Regions from separate parts of the Vibrio sp. 2134-1 genome, predicted to be linked through region 3. Evidence: predicted binding sites of a transcription regulator. Region 3 holds the regulator's gene; each other region holds the start of a gene.

Region 1 (10,609 bases), on a different contig from region 3:
TTAGTGATGAGTAAGTTAACAATAAGTGGCGAAGGGAAGGTTTTGATCAACTCGATTTTTATTTTGGGAACGCAAGTAACACTATGAGGTAAGGGCTACGATAATTGAATGCCGGTGAAGTTAAGTGGTTGGCGGCATTTTTGACAAGAGTACGTCGCCTCTTTGCGCAGCACTTTATTATGGCGGCGAATCGACAGAGGGTAGGTCATACAACCACAACGATACTCAAAGGTTTTACCTTGAACGGATTTTACTTCAAAGCTGTGAGTGGTTTTGGCTGGTACGTTAAATACGGCTTCCATGACGCCTTTCCATTCTTTACCGTGAGGCCTAACTCGCCCGTAAACCTGATAAGTAATCAGGTGTGCTACTTCATGAGGAATGACTTCATCTAAGAATGCTTGGGTGTTTTCGCGAAATAAAACAGGGTTTAGGCGTACTTGATTTAATTGAAGGTAGGCTTTTCCTGCCGCTTTCCCACGGACGTCGAAGGTGATTGTTGGAATCGGGAAAGAACGTTTGAAAGCTTGTTCCGCCATCGCGATACAGCTCGCCATCACTTGCTTGGCTTTATAGCTGAGTTCTATATCCACAATTCACCTCGATAAATCAAATAAAAAAGCCCCCGCATTTGCGAGGGCCAGATCATAGCATCAGTTAATTATGGTGTGTGTTTTTTCTTGATGGTGGCATGGTAAGCGTGCCATGTACCGTAGCCTAGAATTGGCATGGTAAACAACATTCCGATCCCGTAGGTCGCAAAGCCGATAAGAATACCGCCACAGATGATCGCTGCCCAAACAATCATTGCTGGAATGTTGGATTTCACGGCATTAAAGCTGGTAAATACAGCGGTCATCATGTCTACGCGACGCTCCATCATGAGCGGAATAGAAAAGGCTGAAATGCTAAACACCACACAAGCCAAAACAAAGCCAACTAAAGAGCCGATGACAAGGAAGGGTAGGAACTCACTTAAAGGTGCCCCTTGAACAGAAGGGTAGAGCGCATGAAGTAGAGCGGCAATGCGCATCCAAAATATCATACACACTGCGAGTAACACGGCGAACGCCCATTGAGATGTTGAGTTACGACCGATCGCTTTCATTGAATGGAACAAGCTTGCTTTGTGTCCGCGCTCTCTCTCCCAACTGGCATCATACAAGCCCAGCGCGAGAAACGGACCGATTAACATGTAAACAATCAAACTGGGCATGACGACTAAGTGTGTGCCTTGCCACTGTACGAGCAAAACAATGCCTATCGCAGCAGCCATAAAACAGATGCCATAGAAAGCACTAATAAGCGGCATTCGCACGAAATCATGCAGACCTAATGCGAGCCAATGAAAAGGTGCAGAAAGATTGACCGTATTGCACGGTATGGTTCTGGCGTATTCGTTGTCTGGCACTTCCTTTCGTTTGTTGTGGAAGTCCGATGGATTAACAGTTCGAGGCATAATTCCTCCTTGATTTATTCCCACATTATCCGCTTATACCAACTGACAGCGGTTTTTGTTCAGTCAAACTTGAAGCGACTTTTTCAAGTTTACATCTGAGCATTGGCTTAGTTTGGTATCGGCCATAAAGATGCCTGACTCATGTCTTTACTTAAGTGTTGCTTCCACAGTCGCCAGCATCCGACGTCTCTATTTAAATTGGAGTTAACAATATTTTAACTATTGGCGGAGATGGGATAATTTACAAATAATTGCTTAAAATTTATTCGGTATAAAAATGAGGGAGAAACAGGATTGCTTTGTGGGGCAGGGCGGTATGAGCCGAAATGGCTGGATAAAAGTTGCTGAAAATAAAAAGCCCCCGCCATAGGCGAGGGCTTGATTGATTCTTGCTTGGCTTGATTATTTGATGCCAGCGAAATCGCGTAGAAGTGCAGCTTTGTCTGTCGCTTCCCACGGGAATTCTTCACGACCGAAGTGACCGTAAGCCGCTGTCTTCTTGTAGATAGGTTGAAGAAGGTTAAGCATTTCTTGTAGACCGTATGGACGTAGGTCGAAGAATTGACGAACCGCTTCAATGATGATGTCGTGAGATACTTTCTCAGTACCGAACGTTTCCACCATGATAGACGTTGGATCAGCAACACCGATTGCGTAAGAAAGTTGGATCTCACAACGGTCAGCCATGCCTGCCGCTACGATGTTTTTCGCTACGTAGCGTGCTGCGTATGCTGCACTACGGTCAACTTTTGATGGATCTTTACCAGAAAACGCACCGCCACCGTGACGAGCTGCGCCGCCGTAGGTATCTACGATGATCTTACGACCAGTTAGGCCACAGTCACCCATAGGACCACCGATTACGAAGCGACCGGTTGGGTTAATGAAGAAGTTTGTTTCTTTGTTGATCCACTCAGAAGGTAGCACTGGCTTAATGATCTCTTCCATTACCGCTTCACGCAGGTCTGAAGTTGAGATTGAGTCACAGTGTTGAGTTGAAAGAACAACCGCGTCGATACCAACGATGTTACCTTGATCGTATTGGAATGTTACCTGAGATTTTGCATCAGGACGCAACCAAGGTAGTGTGCCGTTTTTACGAACTTCTGCTTGCTTTTGAACAAGACGGTGAGAGTAAGTAATTGGCGCTGGCATTAGTACTTCAGTTTCGTTACAAGCGTAACCAAACATGATGCCTTGGTCGCCTGCACCTTGTTCTTTAGGGTCAGCTTTATCAACACCTTGGTTGATATCTGGCGACTGTTTACCGATTGTGTTTAGTACCGCACAAGAATCTGCGTCAAAGCCCATATCTGAATGTACGTAGCCGATTTCACGAACGGTTTCACGAGTTAACTCTTCGATGTCTACCCATGCTGAAGTCGTGATTTCACCACCCACCATTACCATACCGGTTTTAACGTAAGTCTCACATGCAACACGAGCCTTTGGATCTTGCTCTAGAATCGCGTCAAGAACCGCATCAGAAATCTGGTCTGCAATTTTATCTGGATGACCTTCTGATACTGACTCAGAAGTAAACAGGTGCTTAGCCATGTTAGCTCCACTATATCTGGTTTAAAACTGGGGAATGATAAACTCTCCAGCGCAAATTAATACTAATTTTTGTAGGTGTATCTACATCTAGACGTCTATTCTAAATTTGATTGCTCGAATTACAAGCTCTTTTTTGGTTTTTGTTATAACCAAACGTTTGCCTGATTTATTGATAATTTTAAGAACTTCGAACGATTTGGCGCGAAAGGTGCAATATTTGTGAGGTTTTGGACTGGAAAACGTTTGCACACCCAACAGGGCTTTGAGAGAATTATGACCTACTTTTCGTTTCGCTTAATGTACTCAGGAGCAGACATGTCGTCTCGTAAACATCTTGCCAATGCAATTCGTGCTCTAAGCATGGATGGTGTTCAACAAGCTAACTCAGGCCACCCAGGCGCACCAATGGGTATGGCTGATATCGCTGAAGTTCTTTGGCGCTCTCACCTAAACCATAACCCTTCAAACCCAGAGTGGGCCGACCGCGATCGCTTTGTGCTGTCAAACGGTCATGGGTCAATGCTTATTTACTCTCTACTGCACTTAAGCGGTTACGAGCTATCTATTGACGATCTGAAAAACTTCCGTCAATTGCACTCAAAAACCCCAGGTCACCCAGAGTACGGCTACGCGCCTGGTATCGAGACAACAACGGGTCCTCTAGGTCAAGGCATCACTAACGCTGTTGGTATGGCGATCGCAGAGAAAGCACTAGCGGCACAGTTCAACAAAGAAGGTCACGATATCGTTGACCACTTTACGTATGTGTTCATGGGTGACGGCTGTCTAATGGAAGGCATCTCGCATGAAGCATGCTCTCTTGCTGGGACGTTAGGTCTAGGCAAACTGATCGTGTTCTGGGATGACAACGGCATTTCTATCGACGGTCACGTTGAAGGCTGGTTCTCTGACGATACACCTAAGCGTTTTGAAGCGTACGGCTGGCATGTAATCCCAGCAGTCGATGGTCACGACTCAGACGCGATCAACGCAGCAATTGAAGCAGCAAAAGCGGACCCACGTCCTACGCTTATCTGTACCAAAACAATTATCGGTTTCGGTTCTCCTAACAAGTCTGGTTCGCACGACTGTCACGGTGCACCACTAGGTCACGATGAAATCCAAGCGGCTCGCGAATACCTAGGTTGGGAGTACGGCCCATTTGAGATCCCGGCAGATGTTTACGCTGAGTGGGATGCAAAAGAAGCGGGCGCCGCGAAAGAAGCAGCTTGGAATGAAAAATTCGAAGAATACGCTGCAGCTTACCCTGCTGAAGCGGCAGAGCTTAAACGTCGTCTAAACGGCGAACTTCCTGCACAGTGGGAAGAAAAAGCGAACCAAATCATTGCCGATCTTCAAGCAAACCCAGCGAACATTGCATCACGTAAAGCATCGCAAAATGCACTAGAAGCGTTTGGTCAAATGCTTCCTGAGTTTATGGGTGGTTCTGCTGACCTAGCGCCTTCTAACCTGACCATGTGGTCTGGTTCTAAGTCTCTAGAAACGGAGGACTTCTCTGGAAACTACATCCACTACGGTGTGCGTGAATTCGGTATGACTGCTATCATCAACGGTATCGCATTGCACGGTGGTTTCGTTCCTTACGGCGCAACATTCCTAATGTTCATGGAATACGCACGTAACGCAATGCGTATGGCTGCGCTGATGAAAATTCAGAACATCCAAGTTTACACGCATGATTCGATCGGTCTTGGCGAAGATGGCCCAACTCACCAACCTGTTGAGCAAATGGCGTCTCTACGTGTAACTCCAAACATGAGCACATGGCGCCCATGTGACCAAGTTGAGTCTGCAGTTGCATGGAAACTAGCGATTGAACGTAAAGATGCACCAACTGCACTTATCTTCTCTCGTCAAAACCTAGCGCAACAAGAGCGTACTGCTGAACAAGTCGCAGACATCGCGAAAGGTGCTTACATCCTGAAAGATAGCGAAGGTAAGCCTGAGCTAATCCTTATCGCAACAGGTTCTGAGGTTGAGCTTGCAGTGAAAGCCGCTGAGCAACTAACTTCAGAAGGCAAGAAAGTACGCGTTGTTTCAATGCCATCAACAGATGCATTCGACAAACAAGACGCCGCTTACCGTGAATCTGTACTGCCATCAGACGTAACGGCACGTATCGCTATTGAAGCGGGCATTGCTGATTTCTGGTACAAGTACGTTGGCTTCGACGGTCGCATCATCGGTATGACAACATTCGGTGAATCTGCACCTGCTGGTCAGCTATTCGAGATGTTTGGCTTCACGACTGAAAACGTAGTGAACACAGCAAAAGAATTGCTAGCGTAATTGCAGGACCGTCTAAACAGTCGAACGTAAACGACGATTGTTAAACGCTAAAGTTAGAAAGGCCATCATTATGATGGCCTTTTTATTTTTGTCAGGTTTTCCAACCTTGTGGAATGCTTTGGTGAATGCAGTCTAAAAGTACGGATAAGCGCAGTGGTGGTCGTCCTGCTGGTGTATAGCAGTTAATGGAAATAGGCTCAGAAAGCCAACCTTCTAAGCAAGGCGTGATTCGCCCTGGGTGATGTTTCTCATAGCCGCATGCTGTCCAAGTCGGCAGCAGTCCAATACCATGACCATTCGCGATACTGTCTATTTGCATTGCTATGTTGTCGCTGTATAAGCGACTAACAAAGGGTTCTAAAAAGAACTCACCGTGTTGAGGGTGTGCTAGCATCAATCCATTTTCTTGCACTGAACCAAAATCGATCCATGGATGTGCTTCAAGTTCTTTGGGGTGCAGTATAGGTCCATGTTGTTTTAGATAATTTGGAGAGGCAAAAGGCGTATAGCGAAATACCCCCAGCACTTCTTTTCGCCAGTCTAGCTCTTTACGTTCGCCGAGCCAGATGAACAAATCTGGGTCATGGTGCGCTTCAGAAAAGTCACTGGTAAGTTGAACCCTAACGTCAGGATTATCAGCAAGAAAACGATTGAGTACGCCGCCGAGCCAGCTTCTAACTAAGGCGGTGTGACAAACAATATGCAGTGGTCCTGAAACTTGGTTCGTTAAACCTTGAAGTGCATCATAACTCTCTTCACTTAACTCAAGAATCTGGCGGCTGTAGTGGGCAAAGATTTCTCCAGCTCTTGTCAGAACTAATCGATTACCTTGTCTAGCGGTTAGAGCCTGACCGAAGTCTTCTTCTAATTGTGCCAAGCGACGACTTAGCGTTGATTTTGGCTGATTAAGGGCTTTAGCAGCAGCTGTCAAACTTTTATGCTGATTGAGCGCATCAAAGGCTCTAATTGATGCTAAGTCGTGCATATTTCTTTTACTCCTTACTGCGTTATGTACGAGTTCCATAAATGGAAAGAACCGTTCCATAACTCTCACTATGCATCTCATTCTATTTGTGAATAATTCACCTTCGAAAATAATAATCATTATCAATTATGGAGATGTAGATGTCTACTCTTAGACTGCCAGTTATTACCGCAACTGGTATTTTAGCCTTCGTCAGTGTCCCTCATGTTTTTGCCAATGATGCAGTTTCTAAAATGGAAACAGTGGTTGTAACTGCATCAAGCTACGAGCAATCTCAAGCGGACGCGCCTGCAAGTATTAGTGTGATTTCACGTGAGGAGTTGGACTCCCGTTATTACCGCGATGTGACTGATGCACTAAAAAGTGTGCCAGGTGTTGTCGTGACAGGTGGTGGTGATACCACCGACATTAGTATCCGTGGTATGGGTTCTAAATACACTTTGATACTGGTCGATGGTAAACGTCAAAGTACGCGTGAAACTCGTCCAAATAGTGACGGCCCTGGTATCGAACAAGGTTGGTTACCTCCTCTTCAAGCGATTGAGCGAATCGAAGTTATTCGTGGCCCAATGTCGACGCTTTACGGTTCTGATGCGATTGGTGGTGTGATTAACGTCATCACACGAAAAGATGCGCTAGAGTGGACGGGTAATGTTCAACTGGGCACTGTACTACAAGAGAATAGCCGCTCAGGTGGAGAGCAGAGCGCGAACTTTTTCGTTAATGGTCCGTTGGCTGAAAATTTATCTCTCCAAGTATATGGTCAGTACACAACCAGAGAAGAAGATGACATCGAATACGGTTATGAAGATAAAGATATGCAGAGTATCTCTTCAAAACTGACTTACCAGATTAATGAGCGCCACTCGGTACAATTAGAAGGTGGCACGTCGGCACAAAGTCGTCGTGGCAATGTGGGCCTTTCAGTGCCGACCACAGGGTGTCGTGGTGGGTGTGAAGATTCACTGAATGAATATCGTCGTAATTACGTAACGGTAAGCCACAACGGTGATTGGGATTCGGTCGGAATTTCAGATACTTACTTACAGCGAGAAGAGAGCGAGAACAAATCTCGTGAGATGACGATCACCAACACCACGTTCAAATCGAGCTTGGTGACTGGTATTGGAAACCATACGTTGACGACGGGTGTGGACGCTACTCATGCAGAGCTTGAGGATTTCACCTCCAACAAAGCGTCATCGAAGACTGAAACATCGAATACGCAGTGGGCTGTTTTCATTGAAGATGAATGGAGAATTGCTGATCCGTTTAGCGTTACGCTTGGCGGCCGTCTAGATCATGACGAAAACTATGGCGCGCACTTTAGTCCGCGTGTCTATGGTGTATGGCGAGTTGACCCGTCTTGGACTGTGAAAGGTGGCGTGGCAACAGGTTTCCGTTCTCCGCAATTACGTGAAATTACTCCTGGTTGGGCGCAAGTCAGTGGCGGCGGTAATATCTACGGTAACCCAGACCTTGACCCTGAAACGTCGCTAAACAAAGAAATCAGTGTCTTGTATCAAGGTGACTCTGCTTTAGATGTCTCTTTGACTGCGTTCCATAATGAGTTCAAAGACAAGATCACACGTGTTGTTTGTCCAGATACCATCTGTACAGATGGACCAAACCAATGGGGTGCAGATCCAACGTACCGCATTAACGTGGACGAAGCGGTCACACAAGGTATTGAAGCGACCTTAGCATCGCCATTAACGGAAACCATTTACCTCAGCTCGAGCTACACATTTACCGACTCAGAGCAAAAAACAGGTGAATACAAAGGCATGCCGCTGCAGCAGTTACCAAAGCATCTGTTTAATGTGGATGTGACTTGGCAAACGACAACAGATCTAGAGAGCTGGGCGAAAGTCACGTACCGAGGTAAAGAAATGGATCCGGTTACTGGCCCATCAAGAAACAGTATTGTAGAACCAGCTTATACCTTTGTGGACGCCGGTGTGACATACCAGTTAACCGACAATACTCGTATTAAAGGCGCTATCTATAACTTGCTGGACGAGGAAATCAGTTACGAAGAATACGGATATATTGAAGATGGTCGTCGCTACTGGTTAGGTTTAGACGTCGCATTTTAATTATCTATCGTTGTAATAAGGTCGAGCATAGTCTCGACCTTTTTTAATCCTGCTTTACTTTGATTCAACAGGTGCGTTTGTCAGCCTGATCAGGTAGTATCTGTGACACGAAATTTTTGGTAGGGCGAAGGATAAATGCTAAAGGTTGCGATCAATGGATTTGGACGTATAGGTCGTAATGTTCTGCGAGCGGTGTATGAAAGCGGAAAACACCAGCAGATCAAGGTTGTGGCGGTAAACGAACTAGCACAGCCAGAGGCGATGGCACACCTACTGCAATATGACACCAGTCATGGTCGCTTTGGTAAAAAAATTTCCCATGACCAAGAACATTTGCATGTTCATCATGACAGCGGTGAATATGATTCCATTCGCATTCTCCATCTCTCCGAAATCGAATTACTTCCTTGGCGTGATTTAGAAGTTGATATCGTCTTGGATTGCACTGGCGTATTTGGTTCGCAAGCGGATGGGCAAGCGCATATAGAAGCAGGCGCGAAGAAAGTACTGTTTTCGCACCCGGGCGCAAACGACCTAGATAATACGATTATCTATGGCGTGAACCACGAAACTCTGAAAGACGAGCACCGTGTTGTCTCCAATGGCTCTTGCACCACCAACTGTATCGTTCCCATCATTAAAGTATTAGACGAAGCCTTCGGCATAGAGTCTGGCACCATTACCACAATTCATTCGTCCATGAACGATCAACAAGTAATTGATGCGTATCATAACGACTTACGCCGTACCCGCGCTGCAAGCCAATCTATTATTCCGGTGGACACTAAGTTGCATAAGGGGATTGAAAGAATCTTCCCGAAATTTTCCAACAAATTCGAAGCAATTTCTGTTCGTGTTCCAACGGTTAACGTCACTGCAATGGATTTAAGTGTCACAATTAGTACAAATGTGAAAGTTAATGACGTAAATCAAACCATTGTTAACGCATCTCAGTGTACATTACGTAACATTGTTGACTATACTGAATCGCCACTCGTTTCCATCGACTTTAACCACGACCCCCATAGTGCGATTGTGGATGGAAGCCAGACTAGAGTGAGTAACGGGCAACTCGTAAAAATGCTCGTTTGGTGCGACAACGAATGGGGCTTTGCTAACCGGATGCTGGATACTGCCTTAGCAATGCAAGCTTCTTCGCAAGTGGAACAGTAATGACGAAGAAGTGATGGAGAATTTTTATTTCTAGCCTTGAAATAAATCCATAATATCTCCATATCTATAACCAGTTTGAAGAATTAACAGGCTTGGCAGGGTTGCCGAGTTTTCAAAAACTTTAATTATTAAATATTTGAGAGGACACATCATGTCTGTAATCAAGATGACTGACCTGGATCTTGCAGGTAAACGTGTATTTATCCGTGCTGACCTAAACGTGCCAGTAAAAGACGGTAAAGTAACTTCGGATGCACGTATCATCGCATCTCTTCCAACTATTAAGCACTGCCTAGAAGCAGGCGCTAAAGTAATGGTTACGTCTCACCTAGGTCGCCCAACTGAAGGTGAATACGCTGAAGAGTTCTCTCTACAACCAGTTGTTAATTACCTAAACGACGCACTAGATTGCGAAGTGAAGCTAGCAAAAGACTACCTAGATGGCCTAGAGCTAAATGCGGGTGAACTTGTTGTTCTTGAAAACGTTCGCTTCAACAAAGGCGAAAAGAAAAACGACGAAGAGCTATCTAAGAAATACGCAGCACTATGTGACGTATTCGTAATGGACGCATTCGGTACGGCTCACCGTGCTCAAGCATCTACTCACGGCGTTGGTATGCACGCAGACGTAGCATGTGCTGGTCCTCTACTAGCGAACGAACTAGAAGCGCTAGGCAAAGCAATGGACAAGCCAGCTCGCCCAATGGTTGCTATCGTTGGTGGTTCAAAAGTATCTACTAAGCTAACGGTTCTTGAGTCTCTATCTAAAATCGCTGACCAACTCGTTGTTGGTGGTGGTATTGCTAACACATTCATCGCAGCTGCTGGCCACAACGTTGGTAAGTCTCTATACGAAGCAGACCTAGTTGAAACAGCTAAGAAGCTAATGGACGAGTGTGCAATTCCAGTAGCAACTGACGTTGCATGTGCGAAAGCATTTGACGAGAACGCAGAAGCTGAAATCAAGCACGTTTCTGAAGTACAAGACGACGACATGATCTTCGACCTTGGTCCAGATTCAACTGC
Region 2 (10,609 bases), on a different contig from region 3:
TTAAGCAAATCACATCCTCCGTTCCAATCATTGCCTTATCTGGTGAGTCTGGAGCTAGAGAGTTGGAGCTAATTTCGAAACTCATGGATGACAGACTCGAAAAGCCCACCACGTTAAATGCACTTCAAGTCGTCATCCAAAGATGGTTACAGAACGAGAATTTTGCACCTTCCAACACTTTTTAATCTGCAAATATAGAATTGGCACTAGATGTGCATTATTGGAGTAAATCGAATTATCCAGAAGGTCAAGCAGGCTACAAAAGAGTAGCGTATGAGCTTGATAAGGAGATCGCCATGTTACTTCATCGACATACATACTACGGCCTGATTCATCATGGAATCAAAACACTGTTACTTGATCGCTTAGGCCACTATACAGAAGAAGAGTATCATCACTATCTGAGCCTGATGACTGGTAAATCCACTTGCTTCACGATGTCTCTTGAAGAGCTAGAAGCAACGGTCGATAACTTACTACGGGAAGGCTATTTAGAAGATGTAAAAACGCTTATTTCCCAATATCAACGTGTTGCTTAAGGTTTAAAACTCTCAACTTTATTGCCGCCTCATCGCGGCAATTTTTATTCCTTCCATATGCTGTTTCGACATGGAAGAATCTTGCGGTCTATACGATATACTAAGCGTTACTATTCTTACCTTAACTTCCTCAGTATTCACATCTTGTCAGATTCCGTTAGACTGTCTTCAATTCAATAATTAGGTAGATTTTGCCATCATGAAGCAGATCCTAGACTTTATACCACTCATCGTTTTCTTCGCTTTATACAAGCTGTACGACATCTACGTGGCGACAGGTGCACTGATCGTAGCAACAGCCATTCAACTTGTCGTCACCTACGCGCTGTATAAGAAAGTCGAAAAGATGCAGCTAATAACATTTGTTATCGTCACTATCTTCGGCGGCATGACCCTTTTCTTCCACGACGACAATTTTATAAAGTGGAAAGTCACCATCATTTACGCGATTCTGGCGATTGGCTTAGCAGTGAGCCACGCATTGGGAAAATCAGCCATCAAAGGTATGCTAGGCAAGGAAATTACGTTACCTGACGCTGTTTGGGCAAAGATTAACTGGGCTTGGGTTGGCTTCTTCTCATTCTTCGCTGGCCTAAATATTTATATTGCTTACGAATTGCCGTTGGATGTTTGGGTTAACTTCAAAGTATTTGGAATGTTGATCGCGACATTTGCCTACATGATTGCGACTGGCTTTTACATTTATAAACACATGCCAAAAGAACAAAAAAATAACTCATCCGATGTGTCCACTGATGATTAAAAACTCAGTTTTGCTATAATCCGCGACTTCACAGCGACCTTAGGGTCGCTGTCTTGCTCCATGTATCAGTAAACCGCTCAAACAACGTACCGTTTTCAGACCATTCTTGCTGCTGTAAACCAACTTTCTCTGGTCCGGTATCTGCGGTTTTTTAAGGACCTTTGGTTCTAGGTATTTACTATGTTGGCGCTTAGTTTGAGCGCCTTTAAGATTTAGGATGTCACAATGAGTCAAGAAATTAGCTCTCCGAAAGGTCAAATGCTGCTTCGTACCCTTGCAATGCCTGCAGATACAAACGCCAATGGCGATATTTTTGGCGGTTGGATAATGTCTCAGCTCGACTTAGCGGGCGCGATTCTGGCAAAAGAGATCTCTTGTGGTCGCGTTGTCACCGTTTCGGTATCAAGCATTACGTTCAAAAAACCTGTTGGTGTGGGCGATGTCGTATGCTGCTACGGCGAATGCACTAAGATCGGCCGCACATCCATGAGTGTCGATTTGGAAGTATGGGTCAAACCCGTCAAAGCTCACGGTGTTGGCGAACGCTTCATGGTTTGTGATGCGACCTTCAACTACGTAGCCATTGACAGTGAAGGTAAACCACGTCCGGTTCAGAATTAGTCAACCTACAACGCTAACAGTTAGAAAGGATCTCACATTTTCTGTTGTTCACTTGTGAGAGACACAAAAAAGGCGTTAAATTAACACTTTACCCTACCAATTAAGGAACTATGCTATGTGGTATGTCATCTTTTCACAGGACGTTGAGAACTCGTTGGAAAAACGCATGAGCGTTCGCCCACAACACTTGGATCGCTTACAAAAGCTACAAGACGAAGGTCGCCTTCTTACAGCTGGTCCGATGCCTGCGATAGATTCTGACAATCCTGGTGAAGCTGGATTTACGGGCTCAACTGTCATCGCTGAATTCGCCTCTCTAGAGGATGCTAAAGCGTGGGCAGAAGCCGATCCTTATGTAGCGGCTGGTGTTTACGATCATGTAATCGTGAAACCGTTCAAAAAAGTGTTTTAATTTATGAAAAAATTACTGTGTCTTTTCTTGGTATTTGGTGCTCTGGCTGGCTGTTCATCAACCGATGATAATCAGCGCCAACTTGAGCTTATGGCATCAAACCGAGCAGGAGTCTTGTCAGCGGGCCTCCCTTTAGAGTACGGTCCACTGCAAATAATGCGTGTCTCATCCAACAAAAATGTTGTAGAGATGATGATGATTTATAACGATGGCGCACTCGGTGCAAAGCCGTTAAATCAAGTACTGAATACCAGTATCTATACCTACTGCAGCAACCCAGAAGTTCGCAAGCAAATTGATATGGGCTTGATGTATCGTATTAAGGTACGTAATTCTCGCGGTCAGTTGATGGCAGATGAGTTGGTTTCCGCACAGACTTGTACTCAGGTGAAGTAGCTACAGTAATTTTTGTTGCTTTCGGCATGAGACGATGATTCGCTATTATTGGATAATCTGAAAACGAAAGTTAACAATTAAGAATAGAAAAACGGAGACCACAGTCTCCGTTTTTATTTGCTGTAACGATGTGTTACGCCAGCTCAGCACGGAGCTTCTTCGCCGCTGAAACCAGATTTGCCAATGCGGCTTCTGTCTCCTTCCAGTTTCGTGTTTTCAGACCACAATCTGGGTTTACCCACAAACGTTGAGCCGGAATTTTTTCTGCCGCTTTCTTGATTAAACCTTCAATCCATTCTTCCGTAGGAATGTTTGGTGAGTGAATGTCATAAACACCAGGGCCAATTTCGTTCGGGTAATTGAACTCTTCAAATGCTTTCAGCAACTCCATATTCGAGCGAGATGTTTCAATGGTAATGACGTCCGCATCGAGTGCCGCAACCGAATCAATGATTTCATTGAACTCGCTGTAACACATATGAGTGTGAATCTGAGTTTCTGGTTTTGCACTTGCCGCAGAGACCTTAAACGCATTTACGGCCCATTCTAAGTACGCTTTGTGATCGCGTTTTTTGAGTGGTAAACCTTCTCGAATGGCTGGCTCATCAATTTGAATGATATTGATGCCTGCATCTTGCAGGTCAGACACCTCATCACGCAGTGCCAAAGCAAGTTGCTGCGCAATTTCTTGACGTGTGATGTCTTCACGTGGGAACGTCCAACATAAAATCGTTACTGGTCCAGTCAACATGCCTTTCATCTGTTTGCTGGTTAGCGATTGTGCGTACGTCGACCATTCAACTGTGATCGGTTTTTCACGTTCAATGTCAGCAACTACAATGGCAGGTTTCACACAGCGAGAACCATAACTCTGTACCCAACCAAATTTGGTCGTTTGAAAACCCGCCAAGTTCTCAGCGAAGTATTCCACCATGTCGTTACGCTCTGCTTCGCCGTGAACAAGCACGTCTAGGTCGAGCGCCTCTTGACGTTTTACTGCGTCAGCAATATGTCCTTTAAGTGCTTGGATATATTCAGACTCAGATAATTGACCTGTACGATAAGCGCTGCGCTGCACCCGGATTTCACCCGTTTGAGGAAAAGAGCCGATTGTCGTTGTTGGCAACAAAGGCAAGCCCAATACTTCAGCTTGATGCGCGGCACGCTCTGCATAAGGTGCGCTGCGCTCGGCAATTGACGAGGTAATGTTGTTTATACGCGCTTGTACTTGAGGCTTATTCACATGTGTTGCTGTCTTGCGCGCTTTGATTGGCTGGCTATAGGTATCACAAGCGCGAATCGCATTTTGATCACCATCGAGCGCTCGGCCAAGCAAGGCGACTTCTGCCACTTTTTGTTTTGCAAAGGCAAACCAACTTTTTACTTCTTCGCTCAGTTCTGTTTCCAGTGCTAAATCAACAGGGCTATGTAGAAGAGAACATGAACTGGCAACCCAAAGTTTGTCGCCCAGTTTCTCTTTGACTGGCTGTAGACGCTCGAGTTGGGCACTTAAATCCGAACGCCACACGTTACGACCATTCACAACGCCAGCAGAAAGCACCCACCCCTCCGGTAACTTGGCAACCACATCGTCAAGCTGCTGAGGGACGGCAGATAAATCGATATGCAAACCATCCACCGGTAGCTCTACAATTTTGTCTAGCGTATCGCTTACGGAGTCAAAGTACGTCGTTAGCAGCACTTTTACATCGCTTCGAATCACTTGGTAGGCCAGCTTAAACGAATCAGCCCATTTGCTTTCTAGATCCAGTGACAAAATTGGCTCATCAATCTGAACCCACTCCACACCTTGACTTGCTAGCTTTGCCAAAATAGCTTGGTAAGCAGTAAGTAAGCGTGGTAGAAGGGTTAAGCGGTCAAACCCTTCTTCGACCTCTTTGCCCAAGTAAAGGTAACTGACTGGGCCAAGCAAAACAGGCTTCACTTGGTGGCCAGCTTGAAGCACTTCGTTGACTTCTTCAAACAGTTGCGGCCAGCTCACTTCAAACGTATCGTCCTTGCTGAACTCAGGGACAATGTAATGGTAGTTTGTGTTGAACCATTTGGTCATATCCGATGCCGCAGCGCCCGCACAGCTGCAACCCGCCTGAGATTGACCGCGACCCACTTTAAACAACGTATCCAGGTTAGGGAAACCATCAGCGTGACGCTTTGGCACATGACCCAATAGCAACGTGGTCGTCAGTACATGATCGTACCAAGCAAAGTCGCCAGCGGTGGCAAAACTCAAACCTGCATCCGTTTGTGTTTGCCAGTTTTTGGCGCGTAGATCTGCCCCAACCTTTTTAAGCTCAGCTTGATCAATTTCTCCTCGCCAGTATTTCTCCTGAGCGAATTTTAATTCTCTTTTTTCACCAATGCGTGGATAACCTAGTATGTGAGTCGTTGTCGCCATGTCCCTATTCCTTTCTCAATTTTGTTCAATTTGCTTGGTTCAGAGCATCTTTCGGTAAAGAGTGAGATGTCTGGATGGCTAAACTATCGCTCTCATCTGATATTAGAACAACGTCCATTTATTCAACTTGTTTATTAAAAAAATTCATCATGAAGCGACATGATTCGCAAATAAAAACAACAAATAGACGTCTAGACGTTTACATATCCATTTTTTGTCGTTAAGTTATTTACACGATTGCTATTCTGTTCATAGCGAGCAACAAAGGATGAAAGGAATTCATGATAGAGCTAAAACATTTGCGGACACTCACTTCGCTTCGAGACACTGGCTCTCTAACGGCGACAGCGACCGCTTTGCATCTCACTCAGTCGGCACTGTCTCATCAGATCAAAGATTTGGAGGCGCGAATTGGAGGGCAACTGTTCCTGAGAAAGACTCGCCCGGTGAAGTTCACTTCAGAGGGAGAAATCCTATTGCGTCTTGCAGAAGATATCCTTCCGAAACTCGCAAGAGCAGAAAATGATTTAGCGAGCTTGAAAGAGGACGTCAATGGCCGATTACATATGGCCATTGAATGTCACTCTTGCTTCCAATGGCTAATGCCTGCACTTAGGGAGTACCAACTTGCTTGGCCAAGCGTAACATTGGACTTTTCCTCTGGTTTTGGCTTTGAACCACTCCCAGCTCTATTGGCAGGCGAACTCGATCTTGTTATTACTTCCGATATCCAACCTCGATCCGAAGTCCACTACGAGCCTCTATTCGACTTTGAAATGCGTTTAATTACCGCAACCAACCACCCATTGGCGGAAAAAGAAATTATTGATCCGCAAGATCTCGCAGATCAAACCATGCTCTCTTATCCTGTTCAAAAACAAAGGCTAGACGTCGTAAAACACTTTCTTCAGCCAGCAGGAATAGAACCTGCGAAATGGAAGCAAGCCGACAACACTCTCATGTTAGTTCAGATGGTCTCTGCTGGATTGGGGGTGGCGGCACTACCCAATTGGGCGATTTCTGAATTTTCTCGCCAAGGTCTTATTACCAGTAAACCTTTCGGCCAAGGCTTATGGCGTCGCTTGTTTGCAGCAACGCGTCACTCAGAGAAAGAGAAGCGTTACTTACAAGCTTTTTTCGCAACCGCGAGGCTACAATGTAAAAGCCACCTTGACGGAATCAAGGTGGCTTAAAAGATTTGGGTTATGAAAGGCTTAGCGTTGATATGCTTTAAATTGGTTAGTCAATGGATCGTACTGATAACCGAGCATATCAAGCTTGCCGACTACAGACTCTACATCCATCTCATACACTGATACTAACTCGTCAAAACTGTCGCACTCTAAACGTAGCTTTTCGTTGACGATACCTAGCAAAATAGTGCTGTCCAGATTACCTACATTGCTTAAATCCATCGCGACTCTCCTCTTCGACAAGGTATATAAACAAGCGTAGTAGTAATCACGCGAATTTAAAGTGAGTGCGATCTAAAACGTGATCACCTTATACCCAAGCACCAAGAAAGCACTTGGATATAAGCTGTCTAGCTTTGTCTTTAGAATAGAGGTTAAGCCGCGAGAGAGAATAAACCTTGCAGGCTCGTCATCGACGCGAGTGCTAGAAACAAGGCAACGCTCAGTTGCACCTTTTCTGGTTTCTTATGCGTAAAAATATGCCAACACCACACAATAATTGAAGAAATTAGCATAGCTAAAGACAGCAAGATCGGCTGTGTCGCAGCGTTTAGTGTGGCTTCATTTAACTGGTAAGAAGCAAACAACGTTGCGATGACTAATAGCATTCCAGACACAATGCCCGTAACTGGTAAAATACGGTGAAATGCCTGTAATCTGCTGCGAGCTATCGTAAGCAGCAATTGAGAAAATGACGCCCCAAGGAAAAATATCATTAGCGCCATCGCTATCGATGCTGGCCAGCTTGATTGCTCAAATACTTGAATACTCACATACGCAAAGGCCAAACCATTCGCTAAATGCATCGCCCATAGTGGCCCTTTTTCACGCGTTTTCTTGGTTTGAACCTGAGAATAGAAGTAGAAAATAGCAAACACGATCATAAATGCTTCAATGCGAAGTGACGCAACAGCGAGCCACAATACAGCTACTGCAGGCAACATTTTATGAAGACGTCCTCGCTGACCAGGACAAATATCGCCCTTGATTAGAAGCAAAGTCAGTAGCGCTTGTGCGCCAAATAGCATCGGAGGGAAAGTAACCAGCAATTGTTGAATCATGTTGAATGCACGCTCAAAAGTCATTTTGGGGGGCGATAATATCAAATCAACTATCGCCAAACCACCGAAAGTCGGCCCCCAAATGAGCTAAAACGGTAAGACAATTTTATTCACAGAGAAGCAAGATACTTCAACGCGTCTTCCTGCGTTAAAACTCCACGGTACTCTTCTTTGGTATTACACAATACCCAAGGGAAACGAATGCCGGTTTTAACCAACTCTCGAATAACAGAGACAGGTAAATCCTCATCAACCAACACAAATTCGGTGCTCATTATCTGATTAACAGGACGTTTCCAAATTCTGCTTTCTCGTTCAGTTTCTCGCTCTGTGCCCATCGAGGGCGTTAGGTGTAAATTCACCGTCTCTTTCGTAATTAACCCAACACAACGATTTTCATTGAGAACAACTAAAGGCAAGCTTGGATTCAAATTCATGTACTCCACTGCCAAGGAGAGCGGTTCTCCAGGGTCCATAGACCTGACTTGTTCATGGCTCAAAGATTGCAACACATCACTTTGCTTAGACTCAATCGCGATGTCAGAGAACAGATGCTCATAACTGTCCGCTTTATCCATCAAATCGACAGGCACGGCAGCAGAAAATAGAAAGCCCTGCATGTAATCGACACCGATTTCTGCCAATACTTGAAGTTCTTGCTTAGATTCCACGCCTTCAGCAACCACTTTTACATTCATTTGCTGTGCAAGCTCGGTGACCATTTTCACAATGTTATAGCTGGTGCTCCCTTTATGAATGTTCTTGATGAATTTTCGGTCTATTTTCAGTAAATCAAACTGCCCTTTTTCTAGATAAGAAAAAGAAGAATACCCAGTACCGAAGTCATCAATCGCGATCTCAATGCCCTCTTTCCGCACTTCCTCTAGAGCTCGAGTATGCTCCTCATCTTGTTCAAAATACGCGGTTTCTGTTAGCTCGATAGTTACTCGCTTAGGGTCTACACCACTGGCTTTAATCAAATCATGCGACCGCTGAAGGATCTGAAGAGAATCCAATTTCGTATTGAGGGAGCGATTGATGGTCACGCCCACTTCCTCGCCATAAATTTCATGTAAGCGCGGAAAGTGCTTCAACGCAGCTTGGCAGACCACATCATCAAGTGCCGCTATGAGTTCTAGATCTTCAATAATAGCGATCATCTTTTGCGTACAATACGCATCATTTTCATCATAGAAGCGTGCGAGAGCCTCGAACTTAACCACGCTTCCGGTTTGAACATCGATAATCGGTTGAAAGTAAACGTCCACTAGCCCACTCTTTATTTGTGCCTCCAAAAACGCCTCGAGATGTTGGCGCTTCACTAATTCAGAGTGAAGTTCACTGTCGTAAAAGTTGAAATAGCTGCCTTCACCGGAAATAGAGGACAACATCGCTTGCGCTGCATGTGCTAGCGCTTGTCTTGGTCGGTTCGTATCATAGCCAAGGATTGACACACCAGTTTGGCCTTTAACGATAGTGGCATGCATTTTTGTGCCCATTTCATTTCTAAGCTCATTAAAGAACCCTTTCATGGCAATTTGGATCAAACGAACCGGGCTCAACCATTGACAATGAGGGGTCTGCAAGCATACGACAAACACATCCCGAGATAACTGCCCCGCAATACTGGTGTAGCGACTTCGCATAATAAAATCTGCAAAACCTAATTGCTGTTCAAGCAAGTATCTCTCCGAAAACTTGGGTCTTAGTGTCATAACAATGTTGAGTTCTTTATTTCTGCTTTCATTCGCTAAGGTAGCTAATTGGAGTTCAAATTCTTTCCTCGTCGGTAAAAAGGCAGCCCAATCATGCTGTTGTTCACAACGATTTTTCATCCACAACAACGAAGCAGAAATATCCGTAGAAAATCCGAGATAAAGAACTCGTCCAGAGTGAAACGTAAGTCGGTAAATACAAAGATGATGAGCTTGGTTGCTACCGTTTGCTGTTTTGCTCAGCAAGTTACCACACCAACATCCTTCATCATTAATTTGCTGCCACAGCTGATCATAAAACGCTTGGCTATGGTGAGAGGTACTGAATATATGAGTTTTAAGCCCAACCAGATCTCGGTTTTGATAGCCCATTTGTAACTCAAAGGCACGGTTACAACCTAAGATGCGCGTATCTTCATCGGCAACTAAAACGCCTACATTTGGCAAATCAAAAATCGTTTCGAGGATTTTCGCTAACTCCTCGCAACCAGTGATTGTTAATTGTGGAATGATAGTGCCTTGGATAATGCGCTTATTGAGCCTTTCAAAACTAATAGTAACGTGCACTAAGTTAACGTTTTTTAGCATCATGCAACAAGAAAACCGCCCCCGTCCGCCAAAGAGTTCCACTTCTAGAATTCGTTGTTTTAGCGTTTCTTGTTGCCCCATCAGCATATGATCAAACAAGTTATTTAGGCTGGTTACTGGCGTACTTATCCCAAATGCCTTTGCCATTCCTTGCTGATCACATTCGAACTCGCGAGTATCAATATCGTAAGACCACTCTATAACAGGAGTTAGACTGGAAGTCGTTTGCATTTTTGGATGCACTGTTGTCGTAGATTCACTCATACCCTAGCCCCTTTTTTTGTAATTAGCCCAAGGCTCAAAATTCACAGTCAATTCGCGACATTCCAGTTGGGACCTGCCGATCCTCTTTATAGATGGATTGTGTCAACGATAAGCCTATCGACTTAGAACTATTTCCAGAGCAGCTCAGCCTTTTGCATTTAATATGCACTAATTTGATTATAGGCTTTACCCCATATAAGCACACCATTGCTTATACTTTGTATTAAGATTGCGACATTTTTCATGAACCGATCTATAACCATGAGGCTTTCAAGGTGAAATTAGACAGAAAATCGCCGATAGAGCATTGATATTTTTACAAACCAAATAAAACTCGATGAACTAAGCTGGAATAGATGAGTTTGTTATAGATACCTGATAATCAAATCGCTATAATTCGCGCTCCCTGGAACAGAGAGCAAAATATGACCAATAACATCACTCCTATTCATGAGTACAAAAAATACTGGGCAGAGTGTTTTGGTACGGCACCTTTCTTGCCGACCAGTCGCAAAGAAATGGATGCCCTAGGATGGGATAGCTGTGACATTATCATTGTAACCGGTGACGCTTATGTGGATCACCCAAGCTTTGGTATGGCTATCATTGGCCGCCTGCTAGAAGCACAAGGTTTCCGTGTC
Region 3 (10,609 bases):
GAAGCACCATTTCTACAACAGTTGTGTCCAACCTTGGTGCTCGGCCCTGGGTCAATCGACCAAGCCCATCAACCGGATGAGTTTCTATCCTTCGACTTTATCGACCCCACAATTGATGTGCTTTCAAAGGCAATGGTCAAGTACTGCTGTTAATACGCGTTTAAGCTCGAAAGTCTGTGCAGCTCGATTGAGCTGCATCTTTTTATCTTCACAATTCAGCGCTAGTCTTAACACTTATTTAACTTGTTATTTTGTAATTAATTTTCACTTCTTACTCTATGGCTGCCGTAAATTTGCTCTAAATCAGGAGACAGCGGAATAATTGCAAACTTAGTCTGCTTTATTTGACTATAACTGGTGCTTTTCGCTAGATTGGAGTCTTAACAAGGACAATGGATGTAGTTTTTTTACGAGGCAGGACGACAATGAACGAGAAATACGCCGCACTCAAAAGTAATGTGCGCATGTTAGGCCACTTATTGGGTAACACCATTCGCGATGCCCATGGCGAAGAAATCTTCGAGAAAGTGGAAACCATTCGTAAATTATCCAAATCAGCTCAAGCAGGGAATCAAGCAGACAGGGACAGCTTGATCGAAGAAATCAAACATCTACCTGATGAGCAGCTAACGCCCGTTACTCGCGCGTTTAACCAATTTCTAAACCTCACCAATATCGCTGAGCAATACCACACGATTTCACGCCATTGTGAAGAGCACATTTGCGAACCAGACGCGATTAACTCGCTGTTTTCTAAACTGGTACAAAACGATGTGAGCAAACTGGACACTGCCCAAGCGGTTCGTGATCTGAATATTGAATTGGTATTGACGGCTCACCCAACAGAAATTACGCGCCGCACGATGATCAACAAACTGGTCAAGATAAACGAGTGCTTATCAAAGTTGGAGCTAAGCGATCTTTCTTCTAAAGAGCGCAGAAAAACCGAACGCCGCCTAGAGCAACTGATTGCCCAAGGCTGGCATTCAGACGTGATTCGACAACAACGCCCTACTCCGTTGGATGAAGCAAAGTGGGGCTTTGCGGTCGTTGAAAACTCTCTATGGGAAGCAGTACCGGACTTCCTACGTGAGATGAATGACCGTCTAAAATCTTACCTTGGAGAAGGTTTACCCATTGATGCTCGCCCAGTGCACTTCTCCTCTTGGATGGGCGGTGACCGTGACGGTAACCCGTTTGTTACTCACAACGTTACGCGTGAAGTCTTACTATTGTCTCGTTGGAAAGCCGCCGATCTTTATCTCAATGACATCAACGAGTTGATCAGCGAGCTGTCTATGACAGTTTCAAACGATCAAGTCCGTGAACTTGCTGGCGAAGATCAGCACGAACCATACCGTGCGATCCTGAAGCAATTACGCACTCTGCTCAATGAAACCAAAGATATTCTCGATGCTAAGATCCACGGTCAAAAGCTGGCTGTTAAAGCACCACTGCAAAAAGTCGAGCAACTTTGGGAACCGCTGTATGCCTGCTACCAGTCACTAAACGAATGTGGCATGGGTGTAATAGCCAACGGCTCACTACTGGATACACTACGCCGCGTAAAAGCATTTGGTATCCATCTTGTACGTCTTGATATCCGCCAAGAGAGCACGCGTCACTCAGACGTCTTGTCTGAACTAACTCGCTACTTAGGTATTGGTGATTACGAACAATGGAGTGAGCAAGATAAGATTGCTTTTCTAACTAACGAGCTTGCATCTAAACGTCCGCTTCTCCCTCGTGATTGGGAACCGTCTGAACCCGTCAAAGAGGTTTTGGATACCTGCAAGATTGTTGCAGCACAACCGCGTGAAGCGTTTGGCGCTTACGTTATTTCAATGGCACGTACCGCCTCTGACGTACTAGCCGTTCATCTACTGCTACAAGAAGCGGGTTGCCCTTACCGCATGGATGTGTGTCCTCTGTTCGAAACGCTAGACGATTTGAACAACGCAGAATCGGTCATCAAGCAGCTTATGGGGATTGACCTTTACCGTGGTTTTATCCAAAACCACCAGATGGTCATGATTGGTTACTCTGACTCAGCGAAAGATGCAGGTGTTATGTCTGCTGGCTGGGCTCAGTATCATGCGATGGAATCGTTAGTTAAAGTGGCTGAGGAAGAAGGCGTTGAGCTAACTCTATTCCATGGTCGTGGGGGCACAGTCGGTCGCGGTGGTGCACCTGCGCATGCTGCGCTTTTGTCGCAACCACCAAAAAGCTTGAAAGGCGGTTTACGTGTAACAGAACAAGGCGAGATGATCCGCTTTAAACTGGGGCTCCCAGATGTCGCAGTAAACAGCTTTAACCTATACGCAAGTGCGATTCTGGAGGCCAACTTGTTACCGCCACCAGAGCCAAAACAAGAATGGCGCGACTTGATGGAAGTGCTATCAGAAGTAAGCTGTGAGTCTTACCGAAATGTGGTTCGTGGCGAGCCAGATTTCGTGCCTTACTTCCGCCAAGCAACACCAGAACTCGAACTCGGCAAGTTGCCACTTGGTTCTCGTCCTGCAAAACGCAACCCTAAGGGCGGAGTAGAAAGCTTACGTGCAATCCCGTGGATCTTCTCATGGAGTCAAAACCGTTTGGTACTTCCTGCATGGCTAGGCGCAGGTGAAGCGATTCAATACTCGATCGATAAAGGCCACCAAGCATTGCTCGAAGAGATGTGCCGCGAATGGCCATTTTTCTCAACTCGTCTCGGCATGCTGGAAATGGTGTACTCGAAGTGTAATATTGATATCTCTCGCTACTACGATGAGCGATTGGTGGATGAGTCGCTCCGTCCACTCGGTGAAAAACTTCGTGCTCAGCTTCAAGAAGACATCAAAGCGGTACTGAATGTAGAGAACAATGAAAACTTGATGCAGCATGACCCTTGGGGACTCGAGTCGATTCGCTTACGCAATATCTACGTTGAGCCATTGAATATGCTACAAGCAGAGCTGCTATACCGCACGCGTCAAACCGAAGAAGCCTCTGCAAACTTGGAAGAAGCGTTGATGGTGACGATTGCTGGTATTGCTGCTGGTATGCGCAACACAGGCTAATCGTTTCATTTTTAATAAAAAGCTGGGCATATGCTCAGCTTTTTATTATCACAGGATAATCGCACCAAAACAAAAGCAGTCAAATAAACCATAATAGACCCAAAAAATACCAAAACAAAAGAATAAAAAACCACAAGTTAACACTATTGATTATTATGTTAGTTTTTTAGGGTAATTTTGTCCTACTATTCCACTTCATGCTTATTATTTATATACTACTTGCCTGCTGAGAGCTCATAAATCCAATCATACCTGCTCCAGCCTTGATGGGACTCCCCATCTCTCTAGGTGATAAACGGCTTTAAGGTGACAGGACCAACATTGTTGGTGCTACTTATACATTAAAAAACTCAAGTGCCAGTAAGAGCGCAGCTGAAAGTATAAGTAGCTTGTTTACAAGTTTATTGACCATTTGGATTGAAGACATGTCATTACCACACGTAATCTTAACTGTTCTTAGCACTCGCGACGCAACCGGTTACGATATCACTAAAGAATTCTCTGCTAGCATCGGTTACTTCTGGAAAGCAAGCCACCAACAGGTGTACCGTGAACTCAACAAAATGGCTGAGAAAGAACTGGTTACTTGCGTATTAGAACCCCAAGAAGGCAAACCAGACCGCAAGGTTTACTCCATTACAGACGCTGGTCGCAGCGCTTTAGGAGAGTGGTTTGATCAACCAACTGCACACCCAACAGTTCGTGATGAGTTTTCAGCGAAATTGATGGCATGTGCCGTTCAACCTGCAGCTCCATTCCGTGACCAACTCGCCGAGCTAGTTGAAGAGTCTCGCAAACTGGTTTCTCACTACAAAGAAATTGAAGCGGCTTACTACGCAACGCCGTCAACTTTAGATAAACAAGCTCGCCTAGAACGTCTAACGCTTCGCCGTAACCTTCTGTTACGTGAAACTTGGATCACTTGGGCAGAAGAAGTTCTAACTGAACTTGAAGTGATTGGTTAAACTCCTTTTGCTTTGATAAAACGAAAAAGGCTTGCCACTTGGCAAGCCTTTTATCTTTTTGAAACCAGATTTACGCACCGACTACTGCGCGAGGACGAACACCCAACGTATGGCATAACGCGTAAGTCATCTCTGCACGGTTTAGTGTGTAGAAGTGAAAGTCCTTAACCCCTTCACGACTCAGTACACGCACCATATCAATAGCTTGGCTAGCTCCTACAAGCTGGCGAGTCACCGGATCATCATCCAAGCCATCGAATTGTTTACTCATCCATCCTGGTACTTTCACATTGTTCTGTGCCGCAAAGCGAGACGCTTGCTTAAAGTTCGATACAGGCAAAATTCCTGGCACAATTTCTACGTCAATTCCTGCTGCGACACAACGGTCACGGAATCGCAGGTAAGACTCAACGTCAAAAAAGAACTGAGTAATAGCACGGTTTGCACCTGCATCTACCTTACGTTTTAGGTTCAATAAGTCAGACTGAGCGCTTTTAGCTTCAGGGTGAACCTCAGGGAATGCAGCAACGGAGATATCGAAATCGTGGCGTGATTTCAGCAGCTCAACCAAATCCGAGGCATACATATCAGGCGCACCGCCACCAGGAGGAATATCACCACGCAGAGCGACGATATTTTCAATACCATTGTTCCAATAATCATCGGCAATATTAATCAACTCTTCACGAGTCGCATCAATACAAGTGAGATGGGGAGCGGCAACCAATCCGGTTGTTGCTTTAATTTCTTTAATGATGGAGTGTGTTCTGTCACGCTCGCCGGAGTTCGCACCGTAAGTCACAGAAACAAATTTAGGTTGAAGCGTTTTAAGACGGTGCACTGAATTCCAAAGTGTTTCTTCCATCTTAGCGCTGCTTGGCGGAAAAAACTCAAACGATACATTGATGTTATCTGATAACTCAGCAATATTCTGGTTCAAGGCGTCGATATGGCCTGCGTGCGTATATCCCATCTTACTCTCCCTGCGGCACTCCGCCACGAAAACAAATCCTTAAAATCGACGTTTAGACGTCTATATGTCTACAGAATGTATTGAATACGATTTAATGTCAACCTTGTAATTATGAATTTTTCTCAAGTTAATAATGAAGATAGTTCAAGTTTCTACTTGAGCATCATCTCACCATTTTGCACGGGTTATGACTTCAGTATGGCACTGATAGGGGAATAAAAAACCCTGGATTAATTCCAGGGTTTTTAGGTCAATCGCAACTTTAAAATAAACCAGCCAATCGGTTGAGGTCGGATTGAATAGCGCCGGCTGTCACTTCTCTGCCTGCGCCTGGTCCTCGAATGACCAGAGGGTTATCTTTGTACCACTTGCTCTCTATGGCAAAAATGTTATCGCATGGCAATAAGTTGGCGAGCGCGTGCTCACGAGATAACGCTTCGACTCCCACCGTTGCTTTACCATTTTTTTCTAAACGCGCCACATAGCGAAGCACTTGATCGTTTCTCTGTGCTTTTGTCAGACGCTCTTGAAGTATTTCACTCAACAACGCTCCATTATCGAAGAAATCATCTAAGCTCAGTTCTCTTAATTCTTCTGGCACCAAAGACTCAACTTTAACGCTGTCTGGTTCTATATCTAGGCCCGACTCTCGAGCCAAGATGACTAACTTGCGCATTACATCGGAGCCATCTAAATCAGAACGAGGATCAGGTTCGGTTAAACCTTGCTGCCAAGCAAGATCGACTAAATCATTAAATGGCACAGAACCATCAAACTGTTGGAACAGCCATGATAGCGTCCCCGAGAAAATACCCGATAGAGCGACGATTTCATCCCCACTTTCACGAAGATCTCGCACGGTATGGTTTATCGGTAACCCAGCACCAACCGTTGCGTTGTATAGCCAATGACGACCAATTTTAGCGAATGCATCTTGAACCTGATGGTAGTACTGGCTATCTGCGGAACCGGCAACTTTGTTAGCGGAAATCAAATGAATGCCTTGCTGTGCGATTTCTACGTAGCGCTGAGCCAACTCTTTACTCGCGGTAACATCAAGCACGACGGCTTCATCGTAGCTTTTAAGCGCTCCCAAACGTGCCAGCCAATCCCCATTGTTTGCTATGCTTTCATCATCAAATCGTTCAGCAACACTCGCCGCCTCAATACCTTGCTCATCGAACCAATAGGTTTGGCTATCCACAACCGCGACAAGATCAAAGCTCATACCATGACGTTTTTCGAGCTCACTTTTTTGCGTCGCAAATAAATTTAACCAACTAGAACCAATATTACCCTTGCCACATAAAGCCACTGCCACGCGTTTTTGCGCTTGGAACAACTGGCTATGAATCGTTTGAACCAACGCCTCAGTATCAGTACGGCGCAAAACAGCGACTAGGCTCAGCCCTGAGTCTGTTTCAGAGATAAATTCTACCGGAGAGTGCTTTAGCTTCTGATAAAAGCCAAAGCAATGATTGGCGTTTTTCGTAACGCCTGCACCTACCGCAGCTAAGAGCGAGTAACCTTCTTTTAGCTTAATTTCAGCCTCTACCGCAAGCTCTTGCAAGTGTTTCAATGCACCACCGGCGATTTCTGCGGTGTAAGCCAAGCGTAGCGTGTGCTGATCGGATTGAGCTTCAAATGCCAGTGGCTCTAATTGCGCGCGCTGCAACGCTTGTAATACATCACTCTGTGTTTTTTCGAAGTCGTGCCCATGCATGAAAGACAACTGCACCAATAAAACATCATCCAGTGAAGTAATAATTTTAGCGCCACGACCAGATGCCAATACACGCTCAATACGAGTAGAACCCGACTCTGGCAGATAGCTACACTTGAGATTAAGGTCCATGGTACTTTGCGCCACAGGCTGAAGCGTACGACTGTGTAGCACTGGGGCAGCTAAGCGAGCAAGTTCACTGGCTTCATCCAATCGAAGTAACGGTAATAAACAAGCGTCAGACACCAAACGTGGATCGGCACTATAAACACCAGCAACATCACTCCAAATCGTGACAGTACTGACTTCAGCAAGCGCGCCTATGACCGTTGCAGAATAGTCAGAGCCGTTACGACCAAGTAGAATGGTTTCTCCTGCCTCGTTCTGAGCCATAAAGCCAGTAATTACCACACGTTTATGGTTATGCTGCGCGAGGATCTCTTTAATTAAAGGGTATGAACGAGCGCGATCAACCTCTGGTTGAGTTCCCGCTTCTGCACGTAAAAACGCTCGTGCATCTTGTGCAACCGCAGGGATAGAACGTTGAGATAATAACGCGGCCAATAGGCGAGCAGACCATACTTCTCCGTGTCCCAGTACCGCAGCTTTTTGCGCATTAGTGAGTGGTGCAGTCAGCTCCGAGAGAGTACTGAACTCATCATGTAATAAAGCTAACAGCTCTTCTTTTGCTTCACTCTCCAACAAGCTTTCTATTAGCTCAGTTTGGAACTGTCTCAAGCTTTGAAGCGCTTCATGCGCAATTCGGCCATCTTTATTTAACCCTTCCAAAAACTCAATCAAGCGATTAGTGGTTTTTCCTGCAGCAGAGACGACCACAAGATCATTTTCTGTCGAATACTCCTTGAGAATACCCACAACGCGTAAGTAGCATTCTGGGTTTGCTAAGCTACTGCCACCAAACTTATGCAGCTGACGTTGTACAGTCATTGTTATCGTCTCCTATTACTGGGTAGCTTTAGCGAACGCTTGTTCTAAATCTGTGATGAGGTCTTGTGCATCTTCCAAACCGACAGACAAACGCAATAGTTGATGAGAGACCCCAGCCTCCGCCAGCGCCTCCTCACCCATTGCACGGTGCGTCATGGATGCTGGGTGGCAAATCAAACTTTCTACACCACCTAATGACTCTGCTAATGAAAACAGTTGGAGCTCTTTCACAAACACCTTTAACTGTTCAAACGAACCAGAAAACTCAAAACTCAACATAGAGCCAAAGCCCGTTTGCTGCTTTTTAGCGATGTCATGACCTGGATGTTCCGGCAGGCTTGGATGATAGATAGTTTTAACTAACGCTTGTTTCTGTAGGTAAGCCAGTACCTGCTGTGAGCTCTCTTCATGTACTCTCATACGAGCACCAAGCGTACGAATACCTCGCAGTGTCATGTAACTATCGAATGGTGTACCCGTTGCACCAATACAATTGCCCCACCATGCAAGCTCTTCTGCATGCGCTTCTGTGTTGGTGATGATTACCCCACCAATTACGTCCGAATGACCGTTGATGTATTTTGTTGTGGAGTGGATAACAAAATCCGCACCTAGCTCTAAAGGTTTTTGGTACACGGGTGTCAAAAAGGTATTGTCCACCGCAACTAACGCGCCGACTTGTTTCGCTTTTTCACAAGTAGCTGCAATATCCACTACGCGAACCAGAGGATTTGACGGAGTTTCTAGCAAAATGAGTTTTGGTTTTTGTGCCAATGCAGCATCTAAAGCCTGTTCGTCTGATTGATCGACAAACTGAACCTTAAAATCGCCTTTGTTAGCTCGGGTATTAAAAAGACGATAGGTACCACCATAACAATCGTGAGGAGCAATAATGAGATCATCTGGGCCGAGAAAAGCGGAAACCCATAAATTTAATGCCGACGTACCGCAGTTAGTAACAACCGCTCCTTTTCCAGACTCGAGTTCAGATAGCGCACTTTCCAACAGTCCGCGATTTGGATTACCAGATCGTGTGTAATCATACTTGGGCACTTCACCAAAAGCAGGAAAACCATAGTTAGTGGAAAGATAAATAGGTGGAACGACAGCATGATATTGGCTGTCTGATTCAATACCAGTGCGTACTGCAATGGTCGCAGGTTTGCGAGTGCTCATGGGTGTATCCTTTCACGGGTAATGACTTCTAAATAGGAATGCGCTATATCTAATGAGTAACATAAAGTGATCAACACGCTTCCTTTGCTGTTATGTTCACTTTACTCGTCAAAAAATGAGACGTCAACACTTCTAGACGTCTATATGTCTTTGCTTATGGCGGTAAATGCAGCTAAAATCAGCACCTAAATTATTTTTAACCGATTACATAAATGAAGGTGTGCAATGGCTGACTGGAATGGCGAATACATTAGCCCATATGCAGAGCACGGCAAAAAAAGCGAACAAGTAAAAAAAATTACCGTCTCTATCCCGCTAAAAGTTTTAAAGGTGCTAACTGATGAGCGTACTCGCCGTCAGATCAATAACTTACGCCATGCAACCAATAGCGAATTGCTATGCGAGGCATTTTTGCACGCGTACACAGGTCAGCCACTTCCGACAGATGAAGACCTTCGTAAAGACCGTCCTGATGATATTCCAACAGAAGTAAAAGCGCTGATGACGGAAATGGGCATCGAATTTGAGTCATTCGACGAAGAATAAAAAAGCCTGATAAGAGGTTTCAGGTAATAACTCTTGCCTCGAGCCAAATGAATGACATAAAAAATGGGACGCAATAGCGTCCCATTTTTGTGTATCACATCTGAAAGATATATTACTCTGCCATGTAGTTTTCAGGCATCTCGATACGAGCTACACCTGAATTAACCGCCGCCTGAGCAACCGCTTTTGCAACACGTGGTAGCAAACGTGAATCCATTGGTTTTGGAATAATATAGTCCGCACCAAACTCTAGCTTATCAACACCTGCAGCCTTCAATACGGCTTCAGGTACAGGCTCTTTTGCTAGCTCACGAATCGCCTCAACGGCTGCAAGTTTCATTTCATCATTGATTTCACTTGCACGCACATCAAGAGCACCGCGGAAAATGAATGGGAAACACAATACGTTGTTAACTTGGTTAGGATAATCACTACGGCCAGTACCCATGATCAAGTCATCACGAACTGCGTGAGCAAGTTCCGGCTTGATTTCAGGATCCGGGTTAGAACATGCGAATACGATTGGCTTATCTGCCATCAACTTCAACGCTTCCGCTGGCAATAGGTTTGGACCAGATACACCTAGGAACAGATCTGCACCTTCAATCACGTCTTCTAGTGTGCGCTTATCTGTATTGTTCGCAAATAGCTGCTTATATTCATTAAGATCATCACGACGAGTGTGAATCACACCTTTGCGATCTAGCATGTAGATTTTTTCGCGCATTGCGCCGCATTTGATCAGAAGCTCCATACACGCTACAGCGGCAGCGCCAGCGCCAAGACAAACAATTGTTGAATCTTCAAGTTTCTTACCTTGAAGTTCGATTGCATTCAGCATACCCGCTGCCGTTACAATAGCAGTACCATGTTGATCATCGTGGAATACTGGTACATCACAACGCTCAATCAAACGTTTTTCAATCTCAAAACAGTCTGGTGCTTTAATATCTTCAAGGTTAATACCGCCAAAAGTGTCTGCAATGCTCGCAACAGTATCAACAAATTCATCGATCGTGCGGTGCTTAACTTCAATATCAATAGAGTCAAGACCTGCAAAACGCTTAAACAGTAACGCTTTACCTTCCATCACTGGCTTAGATGCAAGTGGACCTAGGTTACCTAGACCTAGAATAGCGGTACCGTTAGAAATAACAGCAACCATGTTCCCTTTTGCAGTGTACTTGTACACGTTATCCGGGTTTTGTGCGATTTCACG

Evidence for each region. The regulator MetJ, encoded in region 3, represses methionine synthesis genes. The targets are predictions, from matches to a motif close to TTAGACNTNTANANGTCTAA.
Region 1: a site for MetJ is predicted at 3,096-3,115, ahead of metK (methionine adenosyltransferase). Genes of this name have one in related genera too.
Region 2: a site for MetJ is predicted at 5,331-5,350, ahead of metE (5-methyltetrahydropteroyltriglutamate--homocysteine S-methyltransferase). Genes of this name have one in related genera too.

Annotation. Positions count from the first base shown of each region.
Region 1 covers NZ_JAWOUS010000017.1:95,813-106,421, reverse strand. Annotated here, with positions in the region: gene R7R78_RS18080 (SprT family zinc-dependent metalloprotease) at 96-593, opposite strand; gene R7R78_RS18075 (DUF2189 domain-containing protein) at 662-1,459, opposite strand; gene metK (methionine adenosyltransferase) at 1,862-3,016, opposite strand; gene tkt (transketolase) at 3,332-5,326, shown strand; gene R7R78_RS18060 (LysR family transcriptional regulator) at 5,418-6,311, opposite strand; gene R7R78_RS18055 (ligand-gated channel protein) at 6,452-8,410, shown strand; gene epd (erythrose-4-phosphate dehydrogenase) at 8,546-9,583, shown strand; gene R7R78_RS18045 (phosphoglycerate kinase) at 9,735-10,609, shown strand, end outside.
Region 2 covers NZ_JAWOUS010000016.1:112,712-123,320, forward strand. Annotated here, with positions in the region: gene R7R78_RS17510 (hybrid sensor histidine kinase/response regulator) at 1-185, shown strand, start outside; gene R7R78_RS17515 (hypothetical protein) at 297-539, shown strand; gene R7R78_RS17520 (septation protein A) at 739-1,302, shown strand; gene yciA (acyl-CoA thioester hydrolase YciA) at 1,528-1,923, shown strand; gene R7R78_RS17530 (YciI family protein) at 2,039-2,335, shown strand; gene R7R78_RS17535 (GspS/AspS pilotin family protein) at 2,339-2,731, shown strand; gene metE (5-methyltetrahydropteroyltriglutamate--homocysteine S-methyltransferase) at 2,865-5,147, opposite strand; gene metR (HTH-type transcriptional regulator MetR) at 5,429-6,340, shown strand; gene R7R78_RS17550 (DUF4250 domain-containing protein) at 6,362-6,562, opposite strand; gene R7R78_RS17555 (hypothetical protein) at 6,715-7,425, opposite strand; gene R7R78_RS17560 (EAL domain-containing protein) at 7,512-9,968, opposite strand; gene R7R78_RS17565 (YgiQ family radical SAM protein) at 10,394-10,609, shown strand, end outside.
Region 3 covers NZ_JAWOUS010000023.1:39,491-50,099, forward strand. Annotated here, with positions in the region: gene argE (acetylornithine deacetylase) at 1-153, shown strand, start outside; gene ppc (phosphoenolpyruvate carboxylase) at 426-3,059, shown strand; gene R7R78_RS20460 (PadR family transcriptional regulator) at 3,485-4,024, shown strand; gene metF (methylenetetrahydrofolate reductase) at 4,095-4,997, opposite strand; gene R7R78_RS20470 (bifunctional aspartate kinase/homoserine dehydrogenase II) at 5,260-7,668, opposite strand; gene R7R78_RS20475 (O-succinylhomoserine (thiol)-lyase) at 7,684-8,844, opposite strand; gene metJ (met regulon transcriptional regulator MetJ) at 9,070-9,390, shown strand; gene R7R78_RS20485 (malic enzyme-like NAD(P)-binding protein) at 9,503-10,609, opposite strand, start outside.